DNA from 4 places in the Mesorhizobium sp. M0771 genome. Region 1 is predicted to be linked to each of the others. Evidence: riboswitches for the same ligand, from Rfam matches in the RefSeq annotation. Region 1 holds a riboswitch; each other region holds the start of a gene.
What was found. Region 1 has a riboswitch for cobalamin ahead of metE (5-methyltetrahydropteroyltriglutamate--homocysteine S-methyltransferase). Riboswitches for the same ligand answer to the same signal wherever they lie in the genome.
Positions count from the first base shown of each region.

Region 2: it holds a riboswitch for cobalamin, as region 1 does, so the genes downstream of both, NKI05_RS03690 (DUF1636 family protein) here and metE (5-methyltetrahydropteroyltriglutamate--homocysteine S-methyltransferase) in region 1, are expected to answer to the same signal.
Region 3: it holds a riboswitch for cobalamin, as region 1 does, so the genes downstream of both, NKI05_RS03925 (CbtB domain-containing protein) here and metE (5-methyltetrahydropteroyltriglutamate--homocysteine S-methyltransferase) in region 1, are expected to answer to the same signal.
Region 4: it holds a riboswitch for cobalamin, as region 1 does, so the genes downstream of both, NKI05_RS20415 (aromatic ring-hydroxylating oxygenase subunit alpha) here and metE (5-methyltetrahydropteroyltriglutamate--homocysteine S-methyltransferase) in region 1, are expected to answer to the same signal.

Region 1 is NZ_JAMYPC010000025.1:33,727-37,922, reverse strand. Features, by position in the region: gene metK (methionine adenosyltransferase) at 1-180, shown strand, start outside; gene NKI05_RS28060 (adenosine kinase) at 278-1,270, shown strand; cobalamin riboswitch at 1,583-1,779, shown strand; gene metE (5-methyltetrahydropteroyltriglutamate--homocysteine S-methyltransferase) at 1,875-4,196, shown strand, end outside.
Region 2 is NZ_JAMYPC010000002.1:31,778-35,973, reverse strand. Features, by position in the region: gene NKI05_RS03700 (winged helix-turn-helix domain-containing protein) at 1-549, shown strand, start outside; gene NKI05_RS03695 (DUF6348 family protein) at 579-1,310, shown strand; cobalamin riboswitch at 1,329-1,533, shown strand; gene NKI05_RS03690 (DUF1636 family protein) at 1,572-1,997, shown strand; gene cobW (cobalamin biosynthesis protein CobW) at 2,000-3,052, shown strand; gene cobN (cobaltochelatase subunit CobN) at 3,168-4,196, shown strand, end outside.
Region 3 is NZ_JAMYPC010000002.1:78,372-82,567, reverse strand. Features, by position in the region: gene cobO (cob(I)yrinic acid a,c-diamide adenosyltransferase) at 1-460, opposite strand, end outside; gene cobU (bifunctional adenosylcobinamide kinase/adenosylcobinamide-phosphate guanylyltransferase) at 462-974, opposite strand; gene NKI05_RS03930 (CbtA family protein) at 967-1,770, opposite strand; gene NKI05_RS03925 (CbtB domain-containing protein) at 1,786-1,965, opposite strand; cobalamin riboswitch at 2,002-2,197, opposite strand; gene NKI05_RS03920 (gamma-glutamylcyclotransferase) at 2,265-2,957, opposite strand; gene NKI05_RS03915 (aromatic ring-hydroxylating oxygenase subunit alpha) at 3,094-4,196, shown strand, end outside.
Region 4 is NZ_JAMYPC010000013.1:168,210-172,405, reverse strand. Features, by position in the region: gene NKI05_RS20435 (ABC transporter ATP-binding protein) at 1-40, shown strand, start outside; gene NKI05_RS20430 (DUF680 domain-containing protein) at 114-347, opposite strand; gene NKI05_RS20425 (DUF680 domain-containing protein) at 419-622, opposite strand; gene NKI05_RS20420 (DUF680 domain-containing protein) at 688-894, opposite strand; cobalamin riboswitch at 1,394-1,595, shown strand; gene NKI05_RS20415 (aromatic ring-hydroxylating oxygenase subunit alpha) at 1,713-2,960, shown strand; gene NKI05_RS20410 (FAD-binding oxidoreductase) at 2,998-4,098, shown strand.

The DNA.
Region 1 (4,196 bases):
ATTCCAGAGTTGTTCGATCTCAGACCGAAAGGCATTATCAAGATGCTTGATCTCTTACGCCCTATATACCGCAATACAGCGACCTATGGCCATTTCGGCCGTGAAGAGCCTGATTTCACCTGGGAGAAGACAGACAGGGCAGACGAATTGCGTCGCGAGGCAGGACTCGCCGCCCCGTGAGACCGGCGAACGGATTGGAAAAGCCCATTCCCACCGGGCAGACCCACGCCTGGCAGGCGTGGCGAGAAGCGGCTCGGGTTTTTTGGCGGAGACATTGATGCCCGATTATGACGTGCTTTGCATCGGCAATGCCATTGTCGACATCATCGCCCAGTGCGACGAGGAATTCCTCGAGACCAACGGCATCATCAAGGGTGCGATGAACCTCATCGACACCAGGCGCGCCGAGCTGCTCTACAGCCGCATGGGCCCGGCGATCGAGGCCTCCGGCGGCAGCGCGGGCAATACGGCGGCCGGCGTCGCCAGCTTCGGCGGCCGCGCCGCCTTCTTCGGCAAGGTGTCGAACGACCCGCTCGGCGAAATCTACGCCCACGACATCCATGCCCAGGGCGTTGCCTTCGACACCAGGCCGCTCGAGGGACAGCCGCCGACGGCGCGCTCGATGATCTTCGTCACCCCCGACGGCGAGCGTTCGATGAACACCTATCTCGGCGCCTGCATCGAACTCGGGCCGGAAGACGTCGAGGCCGACAAGGCGTCGGGCGCCAAGGTCACCTATTTCGAGGGCTATCTGTGGGATCCGCCGCGCGCCAAGGAGGCGATCCGGCAGACGGCGAAGCTCGCACACGCGGCCCGACGCGAAGTGTCGATGACGTTGTCGGATTCGTTCTGCGTCGACCGCTACCGCGACGAGTTCCTCGAGTTGATGCGCTCGGGCACCGTCGACATCGTCTTTGCCAACAGCCACGAGATCAAGTCGCTCTACCAGACCAAATCCTTCGACGAGGCGCTGGCGGCGATCCGCAAGGACTGCAAGATTGCCGCCGTCACCCGCTCGGAAAAAGGCTCGGTGATCGTGCGCGGCGACGAGACCGTCACCATTCAGGCGACTACGATCCGCGAGCTGGTCGACACCACCGGCGCCGGCGACCTCTACGCCGCCGGTTTCCTCTATGGCTATACGAGCGGGCGCAGCCTGAAGGATTGCGGCGACCTTGGCTCGCTGGCGGCCGGCCTGGTGATCCAGCAGATCGGCCCAAGGCCAAGGCAGAATTTGCGCCGCGAGGCGGAACGGGCTGGGTTGCTGTAGATGCGCGGCAACTAACCAGCCGCCCTACTGACGCGATCATCGCAGTGGCGGAACTGTGTCAAAGCTCGCTGCGATCTTCTGCATTCTAACGACGTTGTCACGCGCTTGAAGTCTTGTCCGAAATCCTTCATGGGCGACCCTGCGAGGGATGTCGCAGCCCGACAGGAATCCATTAGTTGGACAATGGTGGCAGCGCAGCAGCGCCGCCAATGGGCGACTGAATATTTCACAATGTTAGACAAGCGTAAAAGCGCGATCGCATAACGACATAAACATTTCGTTATGCGTCATTGACAAGAGAGCGGATTGTTGTGATTGTCTGCGTGTCGTGGTTCTTCGCGTGCGGCGCTGCCGCAGCGAAGCTAAGAGGGAAGCCGGTGCGATGCCGGCGCTGCCCCCGCAACTGTTAGCGGCGAGTCAACCCCACTCATGTCACCGAGGCGAATACCCTCGGGAAGACGGGTAGTGACCCCGCGAGCCAGGAGACCTGCCACGGCGAATTACGTCCACGGGCGGGGTGTCTCGGTGGCCGCTGCAACCCGGCGTTGGTGCCGGCCTGCTAGCGTCTTCCTTGTCACCGACGCCCCAATCAACGGGGTATGACATGACTGTCTCTCAGCGAATTCCGGTAGCAACGCTCGGCGTGCCGCGATTCGGTCGTCGGCGAGAACTGAAATTCGCGCTTGAAAGCTACTGGTCCGGAACATCGTCCGCTAGTGATCTTCTCACGATGGCGAAGGCGCTCCGTGCCGCTAGCTGGGAGGAGCAGCGCGATCGCGGCGTATCGAAAATCCCGTCGAACGACTTCTCGCTTTACGACCATGTGCTCGACACCGCAGCCATGGTCGGCGCCGTTCCATCCCGTTACGGCTGGAATAGCGGCGAGGTCCCACTTGACATCTACTTCGCAATGGCGCGCGGCAACCCGGCTCAGACCGAGGATTGTAGACACGCTGGTCACCAGGAGGAGGCTCATGGACCTGGTGTAACCGCGATGGAAATGACCAAGTGGTTTGACACCAACTACCACTACATTGTGCCGGAACTCGATGATGATCAGACGTTCGCCCTCTCGTCATCGAAGCCGGTCGATTACTTCCTCGAGGCTAAAGCTCTCGGCATTCACACACGCCCAGTCATCCTTGGACCCATCACCTTCCTCAAGCTGGCGAAATCGCCTGCCGAAGGGTTCGGTCCCATCGCGCTCCTACCGCGGCTGCTGCCCGTTTACGAGCAAGTCCTGCAGAGGCTGAAGCTGTCGGGAGCCGACTGGGTGCAGATCGATGAGCCAGCGCTTGTCCTCGATCTGAACCCGAACGAACAAGCTGCGTTCGAATTCGCCTATGGCCAGCTGTCGAAAGCCGCGCCCGAGCTGAAGATCATGCTGGCTACGTATTTCGGGTCGCTGGGAGACAATCTCGAAACCGCGGTTTCTCTGCCCCTGGCCGGGCTGCATATTGATCTCGTGCGCGCTCCCGAGCAGCTGGAAACGGTGGGTCGGCTCGCTCCGAAGGATCTGGTGCTCTCGCTTGGCTTGATCGATGGCCGCAACGTCTGGCGTGCGAACCTGCCCGCCATTCTCGACCGCATCAAACCGATCGTCGCCGGCTGGCCCTTGGACCGCGTCGAAATCGCGCCTTCTTGCTCGATGCTGCATGTGCCGATTGACCTGCGCATGGAGACGGAACTCGAGGCCGACATCAGGTCGTGGCTCGCCTTCGCGGCCCAGAAGACCGACGAGCTGGTCTTGCTGGCCCGGGCCCTGTCCCAAGGCAGGGATGCGGTGGCAGGCGCGTTGAAAGCGACTGCCGAGGCTGCCGCCACTCGCTTGACGTCCACGAAGATCCATGATCCGCTTGTTGAGGGGCGGATCGCCAGCATTGACCATAGCATGAAACGACGAGAGAGCGCTTTTGGCGAGCGCTCCAGAGTCCAGGCCGGCACGCTCGGGCTGCCGCCGTTCCCGACGACGACAATCGGGTCCTTCCCGCAGACGCCGCAGGTACGCCGCGCGCGGTCCGCTCATGCGAAGGGCCAGCTCAGTTATGTCGACTACGAGATTTTCCTGAAGAAGGAGATCGAGTCAGCAATTCGTTGGCAGGAAGAGATCGGGCTGGACGTGCTGGTGCACGGTGAGTTCGAACGAAACGACATGGTACAGCATTTCGGCGAGCAGCTGTCCGGCTTCGCCTTCACCCAGCATGCCTGGGTACAAAGCTATGGGTCGCGCTACGTGCGTCCCCCCATCATCTTCGGGGACGTATCGAGGCGCAATCCGATGACGGTGCGCTGGTGGCAATTCGCCCAGTCGCTTACGGAAAAGCCCGTGAAGGGAATGCTCACGGGCCCAGTCACCATTCTCAACTGGTCCTTTGTTCGCGACGACGTACCCCGCTCCGAAGCCTGCCGCCAGATCGCGCTCGCCATCCGCGACGAAGTCACGGATCTCGAAAGGTCCGGCGCAAGGATGATCCAGATCGATGAGGCCGCGTTTCGCGAAGGATTGCCACTGCGCCAGTCCGACTGGAATGTCTATCTCGAATGGGCTGTCGAATGCTTCCGGATCGTTTCAACGGGTGTAAAGGACGCGACTCAAATCCATACCCACATGTGCTATTCGGAGTTCAACGAGATCATCGACGCAATTGCTGAAATGGATGCCGATGTCATTTCGATTGAGACGTCGCGCTCGAACATGCAACTGCTGGACGCCTTCACGAGCACCAAATATCCGAACGAAATCGGTCCCGGCGTCTATGACATTCACTCACCACGTGTCCCGGAGGTCGGCGAGATTTCGGACCTAATCATGCTTGCACGCGAGCGACTGTCCGACGGCCAACTGTGGGTAAACCCGGACTGTGGCCTCAAAACACGCAAATGGGAGGAGGTCCGCCCTGCCCTCATGAACATGGTCGCTGCAGCG
Region 2 (4,196 bases), on a different contig from region 1:
GCCACATCAGGCGATTTGCGCGACTATTTCCGCCTGTCGCCGGCCGACATGAAGGGCCGGTTGGAGGAACTGGTCGAACTGGGCGAGTTGCTGCCGGTACGCGTCGAAGGCTGGGACAAGCCGGCTTACCTCTATAAGGACGCCCGCCTGCCGCGAAAGACCGAGGCCCGCGCCTTGCTGGCGCCCTTCGATCCGGTGGTCTTCGAGCGAGCGCGCACCGAGCGTCTCTTCGATTTCCGCTACCGCATCGAGATCTACACCCCGGCCGACAAGCGGCAATATGGCTATTACGTGCTGCCTTTCCTGCTCGGCGACAAGATCGTCGCCCGCGTCGACCTCAAGGCCGACCGGCCTGCGAGTGTCTTACGCGTCCACGCCGCCTATGCCGAAGCAGGCGCACCGCCTGAGACCACCGCACAGCTTTTCGAGGAACTAAAGCAGATGCAGGGCTGGCTTGGACTTGAGCGCATCGAAGTGACGCCCGCCGGCGATTTGGGGCCGGCATTGGCTAGCGAGAGAGATGGCCAACCCTTGCAGCGTCTGTCATAGACGCCTCAATAAGCCTCGTAGGTTGTGCAATGGCATCGGACAAAGTGCTCGACATGATCCATGGCGCCCTCATTGCGCATGGAATAGATGCAGTCCGCAGAGATAGGGACGTCATGCTCCAATCGAAGCAGCTTCGGTTTGAGGCGGAGGTGTTCGAGACGAGTTCTGACCGGCTGGTCCTGGAAATCTACATTTTTTCTCCGCTGCTTGATGTTCAGCCGGTCATTGAATCCTTTGCTGGCTTCGGCGACACGCGCGAACAGGAACTGAACCAGGCGTTTGAAAAGTTTCTCCGTGGTGTTTTCCATGTGGCCATTGAGGGACTGGCCGATCACGTCTGCGAGAACATGCAGGCCGAAATAGAGCTTTGGCAGCGAAGCAGCGCCAGTTGGAAGATCTGGCGAAAAGATGCCCGCTGGAAAATCTATAGCGGCCCGGTCATTTCCCAGGCCACAACCGAGCTATGCTCGCTGACACCAGGCTATCCAGCATTCTGTGCCAAGCTGGAAAAGCTGTTCACAGCTTCGGTACCCCCCGGAAGCCATTTTGTCCGGACCTTTCTGGCAGGCTTGAAGGGCACGCTGATTAGTGCCGAAGTCCTTCTGGACAACGCGGTTTGGCATGAGGGACAGAATCTGGCTGTCGGTCATGACTGGGACTATGGCGATGGCTATCAAGCTATCCGACAGGTCATCCTGGCACTGCCGGAACCGGGACATGACAGCCCCTGCCGACATCGCCATGTCGTAGCCGTGCGTTGACACCGCCGCCCGCAAAAGCCTAAATCCGCTGCAGACGGTCCCCTGCCCGCAACGGCAAGGGCCAAGAGGGAATGCGGTGCGGGACGAAAATCCCAAATCCGCGGCTGTCCCCGCAACTGTAAGCGAAGAGCCAAGGCCGAAAGCCACTGGGTAACACCGGGAAGGCGGCTAACCAAGGCGATGACCCGCGAGCCAGGAGACCTGCCGTCTGAGACAAAGTATCCGATCGCCTGGCGGGTTTCCGGGCAAGGAGCACGGTTTTTGGACCAGAACAGCAGTTTTTCGGCTGGCACAGCGGACATTGCGTCCGGGGACAACGACGCCCTGACCGGCGTGACCGTCATCGTCTGCGCCTCCTGCCGCGATGAGACCGGTTCCGACGCCCATCCGCGCGCCGGCGAATTGCTGGCTGAGGACACACGCCGCGCCGCTGCCGGCGATATCCGGGTCCGCACCGCCGAATGTCTCGGCAATTGCAAGCGCCGCCTCAGCGCCGCGATCCTGCGTGATGGCTGCTGGAGCTATGTCTTCGGCGATCTGGCCCCAACCAGCGGCGCCGACCTCGTCACCGGCGCAAAGCTCTTCGCGACTTCGACCGACGGCCTCATCCCGTGGCGCGGCCGGCCCGATAGCCTCAAGCGCGGCCTCGTTGCCCGCATCCCACCCCTCGACATGCTGAAGGACTGACCATGAACGCTCCAAATCCGGCCGGCAATCTCTCCCGTGTTCCCTGCACCGTCGTCACCGGCTTCCTCGGCGCCGGCAAGACGACGCTGGTCCGCCATCTCCTGGAAAACGCCGGTGGCAAGCGCATTGCCATCATCGTCAACGAGTTCGGTGACATCGGCATCGACGGGGAAATCCTGAAAGGCTGCGGCATCGACACCTGCCCCGAGGAAAACATCCTCGAACTGGCCAATGGCTGCATCTGCTGCACGGTCGCCGACGATTTCGTGCCCGCCCTCGACAAGATCCTCGCGCTGACACCTAAGGTTGACCACATCCTGATCGAGACCTCGGGCCTGGCTCTGCCCAAGCCGCTGGTCCAGGCGTTCCAGTGGCCAAGCGTGAAGAGCCGGGTGACCGTCGATGGCGTCATTGCCGTGGTAGACGGCCCGGCGCTGGCCGAGGGCCGCGTTGCCAACGATATGGACGCCCTGCAGGCACAGCGCGCTCAGGACGAGACGCTCGACCACGACGATCCGGTCGAAGAAGTCTTCGAAGACCAGATCGCCTGCGCCGATTTGATCATCCTGTCGAAGAGCGATTTGATGGATTCAGCCGGTTCGGCCCGCGCCAACACCATCATCAATGAGCATTCCGCCCGCGCGGTAAAAATCGTGCCGACCGCGCATGGCAAGGTCGACCCGTCGGTGCTGCTTGGCCTCGGTCTCGCCGTCGAAGACGACATCGAGAACCGCAAGTCGCACCATGACGGCGCCTTCGACCACGAGCATGACGATTTCGACACCTTCATCGTCGACATCCCCTCGATCGCCAATCCGGACGAACTGGCCAGGCGCGTCGCTACGGTGGCCGAGGAAGAGAATGTGCTGCGCGTGAAAGGCTTCGTCGATGTCGGCGGCAAGCCGATGCGGCTTTTGCTGCAGGCCGTCGGCTCGCGCGTCAATCATTACTATGACCGCGCCTGGGCGGCTGAGGACGACCGCCGCTCCCGTCTTGTCGTCATTGGCCTGAAGGGGCTGAACCGCCCGGCGATCGAGCGTATACTCGCCGGCTGATCTCAGGAGCCATTCCAGGAAAAGTGTGAAACGGTTTTCCCACAGGAATTGCGTAAAAACAAGGAGATAGAGCGGTTCGCCGTTTCCGTGAAACGGTGAAACGCGCTAAGCCGCGATGCACATACTCACCACGACCTCCGCCTCGCTCGACGATCTCGCCGAACCGGTTGATCTCCGGCAGACGCCGGCGGATATCGTGGCGCTGTCCTTCACCGACAGCGACCTCGCCGGCCTCGCTGCGGCCTGGAAGGCCGATGCCGTCCGCCTGCCGTCGATGCGGTTGGCGGCGCTGCGCGACCTGCGCCATCCCATGTCCGTGGACCTCTGGATCGACAGCGTCGCCCGCCACGCCAAGGTGATTTTGGTGCGCATCCTCGGCGGCTACGACTGGTGGCGCTATGGCTGCGACCAGCTTGCCGCGACTGCCCGTGCGAACGGCATCAAGCTGGCGCTGCTGCCGGGCGAGAGCCACGACGAGGATCTCAGGCTGATCGAAGCCTCGACGCTGCCGCGCGAGGATCTGGACGGCCTGCTTGGTTATTTCCGCGAGGGTGGCCCGGAGAATATGACGGCGCTGGTGCAGCGGCTGGCGGGGTTGGCTGGGTCGGATGCGGCGGTTGCAGAGCCGGTCAGCGTGCCGAAAGCTGGCTACTACGAGCCAGGCCGCGGCGTCGTAGGCAAGTTGGATTTGGCCGATGTCGGCGTTCCTTCACACCCCCCTCTGTCCTGCCGGACATCTCCCCCGCAAGGGGGGAGATCAGCCGGCGCGGACCTCGGCACTTTTTCTGCCCAGTCGATAATAGATTCCTCTGCAACATCCCCGATTGGCGAAAGCGTCGATGACAGCGCAATCTCCCCCCTTGCGGGGGAGATGTCCGGCAGGACAGAGGGGGGTGGGCGGGAACTCGGCGCAGACAACATCAACCTTCCCATCATCCCCATCCTATTCTACCGCTCGATGCTGCTGGCCGCCGATGTCGCGCCAATCGATGCCCTCTTTGATGCACTCCGCCAGCGCGGCATGAGACCGATCCCGATCTTCGTCTCCAGCCTCAAAGACCCGACCTCCCTGGCCTTCGTCGGAACCGCGCTGGCCACGCTCAAGCCCACCGCCATCATCACCGCAACCGCCTTCGCTTCCGGT
Region 3 (4,196 bases), on a different contig from region 1:
CCGCGACCACCTTGTCGAGATCGAGATAGTCGTAGCGCAGCGCAATGTTGAGCTCATCGAGGACGACAAGGCTGACAGAGGGGTCGGCGATCAGCTCCAGCGCCTTGGCCCAGGCGGCTTCGGCCGCCGCAATGTCGCGCTTCAGATCCTGCGTCTCCCAGGTGAAACCCTCGCCCATCGTGTGCCAGACGACACGGTCGCCGAACGCCGCGAAGGCATCCTTCTCGCCGGTGTGCCATTTGCCCTTGATGAACTGGACCATTCCGACGCGCTTGCCATAGCCGAGCATGCGCAGCGCCAGCCCGAAGGCAGCCGTGGTCTTGCCCTTGCCGGGTCCGGTGTTGACGATCAGCAGCCCCTTCTCGACCGTCTTTTCCGCGACCTCGGCGTCCTGCACCGCCTTGCGCTTGGCCATCTTGGCGCGATGGCGCTCTTCGTCTTTTGTGTCGATATCGGTCATCTCATTTCACCTTGAGCGGCAGCCCCGCCACCATCAGAAGCACCATATCAGCTACGACCGCGATCTGCTGGTTGAGCCGGCCGGCGGCATCGCGGAACCGGCGTGCCAGCGCATTGTCGGGCACAATGCCTTGTCCGACTTCGTTGGAGACCACGAACCACGGTCCGCGCGGCCGCGAAAGCACATCGGCCAGCCGCCGGCACTCCCCCTCCAGATCATGATCGGCCAGCATATGATTGGTCAGCCACAGCGTCAGGCAGTCGACAAGCACCGGCTGGTTGTCCGGCAATGCCTCGATCGCACCTGCAAGATCAAGCGGGGCATCGATGGTCGCCCATCCCTCGCCGCGGCGCGAGCGGTGCTGCGCGATGCGCTCGCGCATTTCGCCGTCATAGGCTTGCGCGGTGGCGATATAAGCCCATGGCGGCGGCAACGCCGTCGCCAAACTTTCGGCATGCACGCTCTTGCCGGAGCGCGCACCGCCGATGATGAAGGTCAAACTGCGATCAGGCAAAGGTGTCGCGCAGGCTGGTCGCGGTGCCGGTGAAGCGCGCGCGCACTATGCCGACAACCGCGCCGAGCACCACCCAGAACACCAGATTGGTCAGCGTCACCGCCACCACGAACTGATGATGCAGGCCCTCCGGGATCGGCGTTACAAAACTGTCAGGCTGCGGCGCGCCGACAATATGCGGGGCGACGATCAGGACGACGGCGAGCACGGTCAGGGGCGCCGACGTGCGGAAGGTGATAAGGGCAAGACCGATCGCCGTTGCCATCACCGTTGCCCACCACCAGATCTGGCGCTGCATGAGATCGGCCGCCGGCATTGCCGGCAGTTCCGGCGGCAGGCCGAGTCCCGGCGCCAGCGTGAAAACGGCAAAGCCGGCCAGACCCCAGAACACGCCCTGGCGCCAGCTGCCGATGCCACCGGCGAACTCGGAAACCGCCACCAGGACCAGCGCGAAGCCGATGCCGGTGACGATATTGGCGACGACACTGAAGGCGAAGCGCTCGAAGCCGTCGGCCGGCGCCCAGCCTTCGTCCTCCGCCGGCGCGGCTGCTTCAGCCGGTGTTGCGCTGCTCACCGCATTTTCCGCCGGCGCGGCGGTGCTCATGGCATTGGTGTCCGTAGCGTTGGCGGCGGGCACCGCGGCATGCTGATGCTCGTGGCCGCCACCAGCCTTTTCGTAGACCTCCGCCTTGAGGATCAGCGGCACGGTGGCGTAGGCCTGCATGCAGGCGAGAGCGACACCGGCCACGAGCCCTGCGATCGCCGCGATGAACACGACGTTGCGAAACAGGTTCATGATGTCAGATCCTCGTCAGTGGCAGGGAAACGCCATCGAATGGCGATAGTCGTGCGCCGCATTGTGGACCGCATCGATGTGCGAGAAACCGACAACGCCGACGACGAAAATCCCCAGAAACGCGCTAAGCACGAGCTGCATGAAGCGCGACTGCGAGGAGACGGAAGCGCCGAGGGAGACGGAAGCGGAATTCATATCTTGTCCTTTCGCCCTCCACCCGAGGGCATCGAAGTCAGTTCCCTGTCGCCGGCAGGTCTCCTGGCTCGCGGATCAGCGCCCTTCCCCACCTTCCCGAAGAAAAAATCCCCAGTGGCTTGGAGAGGACTACCGCACACAGTTGCGGGGGCAGCCACGGCATTGGGCAACAAGTCAGCCCTCACCGCATTCCCTCTTGGTCCCTAACGGAACCGACGACATGCATGACTATAGGCTGAAACGGCCGCATCCGGCAAACCAAATTCCGCCGGCCAACAGCGCGAATGCGCCATGCGGCGTTACGGGTTCAACGCGGTGATCCGTTCGGCAACCAGCCGCTGCAGCCGCCACAGATGGCGATCGTGAATGCCGCGCTCTTCAAGGTTTTTCACCGTGTTGTAGAGATAGTCGGCGCCCGACCCCCAGTGCCCGCAGGACGTGGCCAGCCTTTCGACGACCTTGCCCTCGTCGAGCGGGCCGGAATAGGTCAGGCCGTTGCGGTTGATGACGAAGGCCAATGCCCTGAGCGGTCCGGCCTCGCTTGCAAGCTTCAGCATGCGCGGCCGGTAGCTTGTCGGCTTCAGCGTGATTTCGCGCCGGAAAAGCCGGCCCAACTGCCCGCGCCGGTTACTGTCGGTCAGCCGGAAGGCGACGCCCTTGCATTGTCCGCCACGGTCCAGCGCCATCATCAAGCCGGGGCTGTCCTTGGTGCCGCGCCAGCGCGTCATGTTCATGCAAAAGGACCGATGCCAGCCGCGCGCCAAGGCAACGCGGTCCTCGACATAATCTATTTCCGGTTTCCAGATCAGCGATCCATAGCCGAACAGCCATAGCGGTTCGCTGTCCGGGAGTTCGACCTGCAATTCATCCAGCAGCGCGTCATAGTCGGCTTCATCGAGATGCATCGCGTCCGGATCCGGCCCGGGGTCCCTGATCTCGCGCCAGCAGCGCGCGACCAGCTCCGGCGTAAGCGACATCTGTCGTGCGGCCACTTTCCGAATCCCCCCAATTTCCGAATGTCCCATGTCCACGACATGATTATGCGCCGCGCCTGCAACCGGCAATGCGGCACTCTGATTGACAAACGATTTGCCGGGGTGTCGGCTGACGCTTCATAGGAAGCCAGCCATGCATCCCAGCCCGAGCGAGCGCGACCCCTATAACGGCCTGAGCCGGGCCGAACCGACGCTACCGTCGTCGGCCTATTGGGATAGCGAGGCTTACCAGCGCGATCTCGACGCCATCTGGCACAAAAGCTGGCTGCTCGTCTGCCGCGAGGCCGACCTCGCCCAGCCGCTGGCGTTCAGGACATTCCGCGTCGGCACGCAGGAAATCGTCATTCTGCGGGACGAGACCGGCGAGTTGCGCGCCTTCCACAACACCTGCCGGCATCGCGGCTCGCAGCTTTGCCAGGAAAGCGAGGGCCGGCTGAAAGCGCGGCTCATCACTTGCCCTTACCATGCCTGGTCCTACTCGCTGCGCGGCGATCTCGTGCGCGTTCCCTCGAAATCGCTGCCAGATGGTTTCGACAAGGCAGATCATCCGCTCTACCGGGTGGCGCTGTCGGTGTGGCGCGGCTTTGTCTTTGTGAACCTTCAGCAGGCTGCGGCCGGCTCCGCCGGGACCTCCTTCGATCCCGCATCCGGCGACCTCGCCAACTGGCCGCTGGAACCGCTGGTATCAGGGCATGTCCTGCGCAAGGTGATGAACTGCAACTGGAAGATCTTCTGGGAGAACTTCAACGAGTGCCTGCATTGCCCGGGCGTCCACAAGGACCTGTCTCGGCTGGTGCCGATATACGGCCGCGGCCTGATGAGCCGGCACGACGACCCCGACTGGGTCCGCCATGCCGACAATGACGCGCCGGAGTTTTCGGGTGGCCTGCGCGCCGGCGCCGAGACCTGGTCGCGCGACGGACATGCCCATGGCCCGGTCTTACCGGGCCTGACGCCAGCCGAGCGTGCGGCCGGACAGACCTATGCCACCAGCCTGCCCTCGATGTTCATCGTCGGCCATGTCGATTATGTCAGGACGGTGCGACTGATGCCGCTCGGTCCCGAACAGACCGAACTCACCGCCGAATGGCTGTTCGCGCCCGAGGCGCTCGCCGAGACCGACATCGACAATGTCGTCGCCTTCGGTACCCAGGTGCTGGAGGAGGATGCCGCGATCTGCGAGGTCAACCAGAAAGGCCTGCGCTCGATGCGTCACGCGGCCGGCGTGCTGATGCC
Region 4 (4,196 bases), on a different contig from region 1:
CTCCTTCTCGCTCAAGCCGGTGGAAGTGAAGGCGGCTTGAGATAGCTGCGTCGTACAGGCATGAAAAAAGAGCGGCGGGCCAGGCCCGCCGCTCTTTTTTTAAGCTTCGGCTGTTAGTTGTTGCCGAACCGATCCCTGTCGCTGCTCTGAGGAACGAACTTCTGTTGGTCGTTCGACGAGTTCAGCAGCTTGTAGACCGCCGAGTTGGTGCCGGTCGACGAAGTGCGGGTGGTGTCGACGGCAGCGGCCGGCTGGTTGGCGCCATTGGAGCCATAATTGTCGCTGCCGGCAAAGGCAGCGCTCGAAATAGCCAGAACGGCTGCGGTGGCAAGAACGATCTTCTTCATTTTAGTCTCCTGAATTTTTCTGATGCCGCCAGCTGCAGCGGATAAGCCCGCCACGTGCTGGAAACCGGCTTTTAGCGGCCGAAAAGGTTACGGTCGGCACCGTGGGCAGGCGCCTGCTCGGCTGGAGCCGACTTCTCAACCGAAGCCGTATGGCCACTATCGGTCGACGTAATCGCAGGCTGGTTGGCGCCGTTCGAACCGTAGTTGTCGCTGCCGGCGAAAGCGCTGCCGGAGATGGCCAAAACGGCGGCGGCAGCAAGGATGATCTTTTTCATTTCAATACTCCTGAATTTTTTGGGATCCCGAGAGCGACGGGTTAGCCGCCCTTCTTTGGTCGGGATCAGCGATTGCCGTAGAGGTCGCGGTCGGCGCCCTGAACGACAGGCTGCTTGTCAGCGTGCGCCGGCTTCTGAATGGAAGCCGTATACGAGCTGTCGACCGAGACGGCTGGCTGGTTCGCACCATTGGAACCGTAATTGTCGCTACCGGCGAAGGCGCTGCCGGTGATCGCCAAAACGGCTGCGGCAGTGAGGATGATCTTTTTCATTTTTAGTACTCCAGTTTGTCTGGCCGTCTAGCGGCGTGTCTTGGGAGGAATTCGCGTCGTTCGGACAGCCCCGATGTGGGAAAGCCATAGGCTGGTTTCCAATCACGAAGTTGTTCCGTGTGGACCACGGTCCTGCACCTTGAAATTGTGCCAGGAAGTTCCTCTATGGTCATTTATCGCATTGTTTTCAGTTGCTTATGTCGAACCGAGTGGTTCGCTCCGGTGTCGGTTTCCGGGCCGTCGTTCACACCGTCCTGCACGCATTGTCAACAGAAACGAACCGTTCGGTTCGATTAGAGATTGCTAATAGTAACTTTTCGATACCGTTGAGCCCTTTTTGCCCCCGATCGGAACTGGATCCGCAGCGATTCGAAACGGCGATGATAGCGCCGCAAGACAGGATCTCAGCCCTTCGGTGGTCGGCGGGGCGTATGCCGCGCGTGTCGCGCCGCATGGATATGATGTCGCTTTCATGCCGACGTCGCGATCGCTGCCGTGATTAGATGATCGCATCTCAGGTGCCGCTTCGTGACGACGCAGCGGAGAATTGGGAAGCCGGTCAGAATCCGGCGCTGCCCCCGCAACGGTGGTGGAGTTGAAGTCGCAACGGGAGACCACTGGGCAGCAGCCTGGGAAGGTGTCGCGATGGTCCGCAAGGACAACTCCAGAGCCCGGAAACCAGCCCGAGATGCATAGACTCGACTGATCGCGGTGGGCGGTCAAGAGGTGGATAGTGCATGTCCGGCGCCGCGCCGGCCTGCGTCCGATCCTTCCTCCATCACCACCAAGTTCAGTCCTTAAACCACGAGGACAGAACTATGGATACGCGCAACGACATGCTGAGGCTCCTGAACGGCCGCAAGCAAGGCTTTTCGCTGGAACAGCCCTTCTACACCGACCCGGACTATTTCAAGCTCGACATGGAGCTTATCTGGTATCGCGACTGGCTGTTCATCGGCCATGATTGCGAACTGCCGAAGCCCGGCAGCTATATCACCGTGCAGATCGGCGATTATCCGGTGGTGCTGGTCCGCGACCAGAAGGGCAACATCAACGCCTTTCACAATTCCTGCCGCCATCGCGGCAGCCGTGTCTGCAACACTGAGAAGGGCATGGCGGCAAAGCTTGTCTGCCCCTATCACCAGTGGACCTACGAGCTTGACGGCCGGCTGCTGTTTGCCCGCCAGATGGCCGACGGTTTCGACAAGAGCCAGTTCGGCCTGAAGCCCGTCGCCTGCGAGAGCGTCGGCGGCTACATCTTCATCTGCCTGGCAAAAGAACCTGCCGACTTTGCCCCGATGCGCGCCATGATAGAGCCCTACCTCAAGCCGCACCGGCTGAATGAAGCCAAGGTCGCCTTCGAGAGCACCATCATCGAGAAGGGCAACTGGAAGCTGGTCTGGGAAAACAACCGCGAATGCTATCACTGCGCCGGCAATCATCCAGAGCTGTGCAAGACATTCCCCGAAGCGCCGACGGTGACCGGCGTGCAGGGCGCCGACAGCGATCCGGAGATGCTGGCGCACTGGGCGAAATGCGAGGCGGCGGGCCTGCCGAGCAAGTTCCGCATCGATCCGGCCGGGCAATACCGCGCCACCCGCGCGCCGCTGCTGCGCGATGCCGTCAGCTACACGATGTCCGGAAAGCGCGCGGTGACGAAGAACCTGTCCGACACTGTTGCCGCCGACCGCATCGGCACCTTGATGCACTACCACTATCCGACGACCTGGAACCACATACTGATCGACCATGCGGTCACCTTCCGGGTGCTGCCGATCAGCGCCACCGAAACCGCGGTGACGACCAAGTGGCTGGTGCACAAGGATGCGGTCGAGGGGGTCGACTACAACCTTGAGGAGCTCACCCATGTCTGGACCGAGACCAACGACCAGGACCGCCGCATCGTCGAGGAAAACGCCTTTGGCATCCTGTCTCCGGCCTATGAGCCCGGCCCCTATTCGGAGCTGCACGAGGGCGGCGTGATCCAGTTCGTCGAATGGTACGCGGCCTTCATCGGCCCGCGCCTTGCCGAAGGCGGCCGGCCGGCGCTACGCAGCGTCGCGTGAGCTGGAGCAGGCGAAGAGGGACCAGAGGATGAATGCGATGACGGATCTTGGGCTCTATCGCCATCTTGACCAGATGGCGCCGTGGAACGATAGGCTGCAGGTGCTGGAAGTGATCGGCGTCAGCGACGAGGCGCCCGACGTCAAGACCTTCACCTTCCGCTCCGACAACCAGACCTGGTTCCGCTACAAGCCGGGCCAGTTCCTGACGCTGGAACTGCCGACACCGGACGGGCCGCTGATGCGCACCTACACGCTGTCGTCGTCGCCATCGCGGCCGTTTTCGATCGCGGTGACGATCAAGGCGCAGGCCGGCAGCATCGGCACGCGCTGGATGTTCGACCATCTGGTGCCCGGTTCGCATGTCAAGGCCTACGGACCGGCCGGCGACTTCTCGTTGCACAGCCACCCGGCGGCCAAATACCTGTTCATTTCCGCCGGCTCCGGCGTGACGCCGATGATGTCGATGCTGCGCTGGCTGAACGACTGCGCGCCATGGACCGATGTCGGTTTCGTCAACTGCGCGCGGCGTGCCGAAGAGATCATCTTCCGCAAGGAACTCGAACTGCTCGGCGGCCATATGCCCGGCCTGTCGCTCGGCTTCATGATCGAGGAACGTTCCAGCCGCGAAGGCTGGTACGGCCATATGGGCCGCATCGATGCGATCCGGCTGCCCTTGCTGGCTCCGGACTTCCGCGAGCGCGAAATCTTCTGCTGCGGCCCCGATCCGTTCATGCGCGCCGTGCGCGGCATGCTGGATGCCGCCGGCTTCGACATGACGAAATACCATCAGGAGAGCTTTGCCGCGCCTGTGGTGGAGGAAATTCCGGCGCCGTTTGCCTCCCCGGTCGAGGACGGCATCGCTGTACCTGTCGAAGCCGTGACGCCGATCCGCTTCTCGCTTTCGGAGGTCGACGCCGGCTGCGTCGCCGGCCAGACCGTGCTGCAGACCGCGCGCAGCTCGGGCGTGCGGATTCCCGCCGCCTGCGAGTTCGGCCTGTGCGGCACCTGCAAGGTGAAGAAGGTCTCCGGCGAAGTCGAGATGAGCCACAATGGCGGCATCCTCGACCACGAGATCGATGACGGTTTTATCCTTGCCTGCTGCTCGAAACCATTGTCGGCGCTCGAAATCGAGGCTTGAGCCGGTCGACTTCGCCGCAACGGTCGCCGACGCAGGCGTTGTATTCGCGGGTCTTTGTCTTGCCAACCAACGGCCAAGTGATTTAGACGCACTTAGGA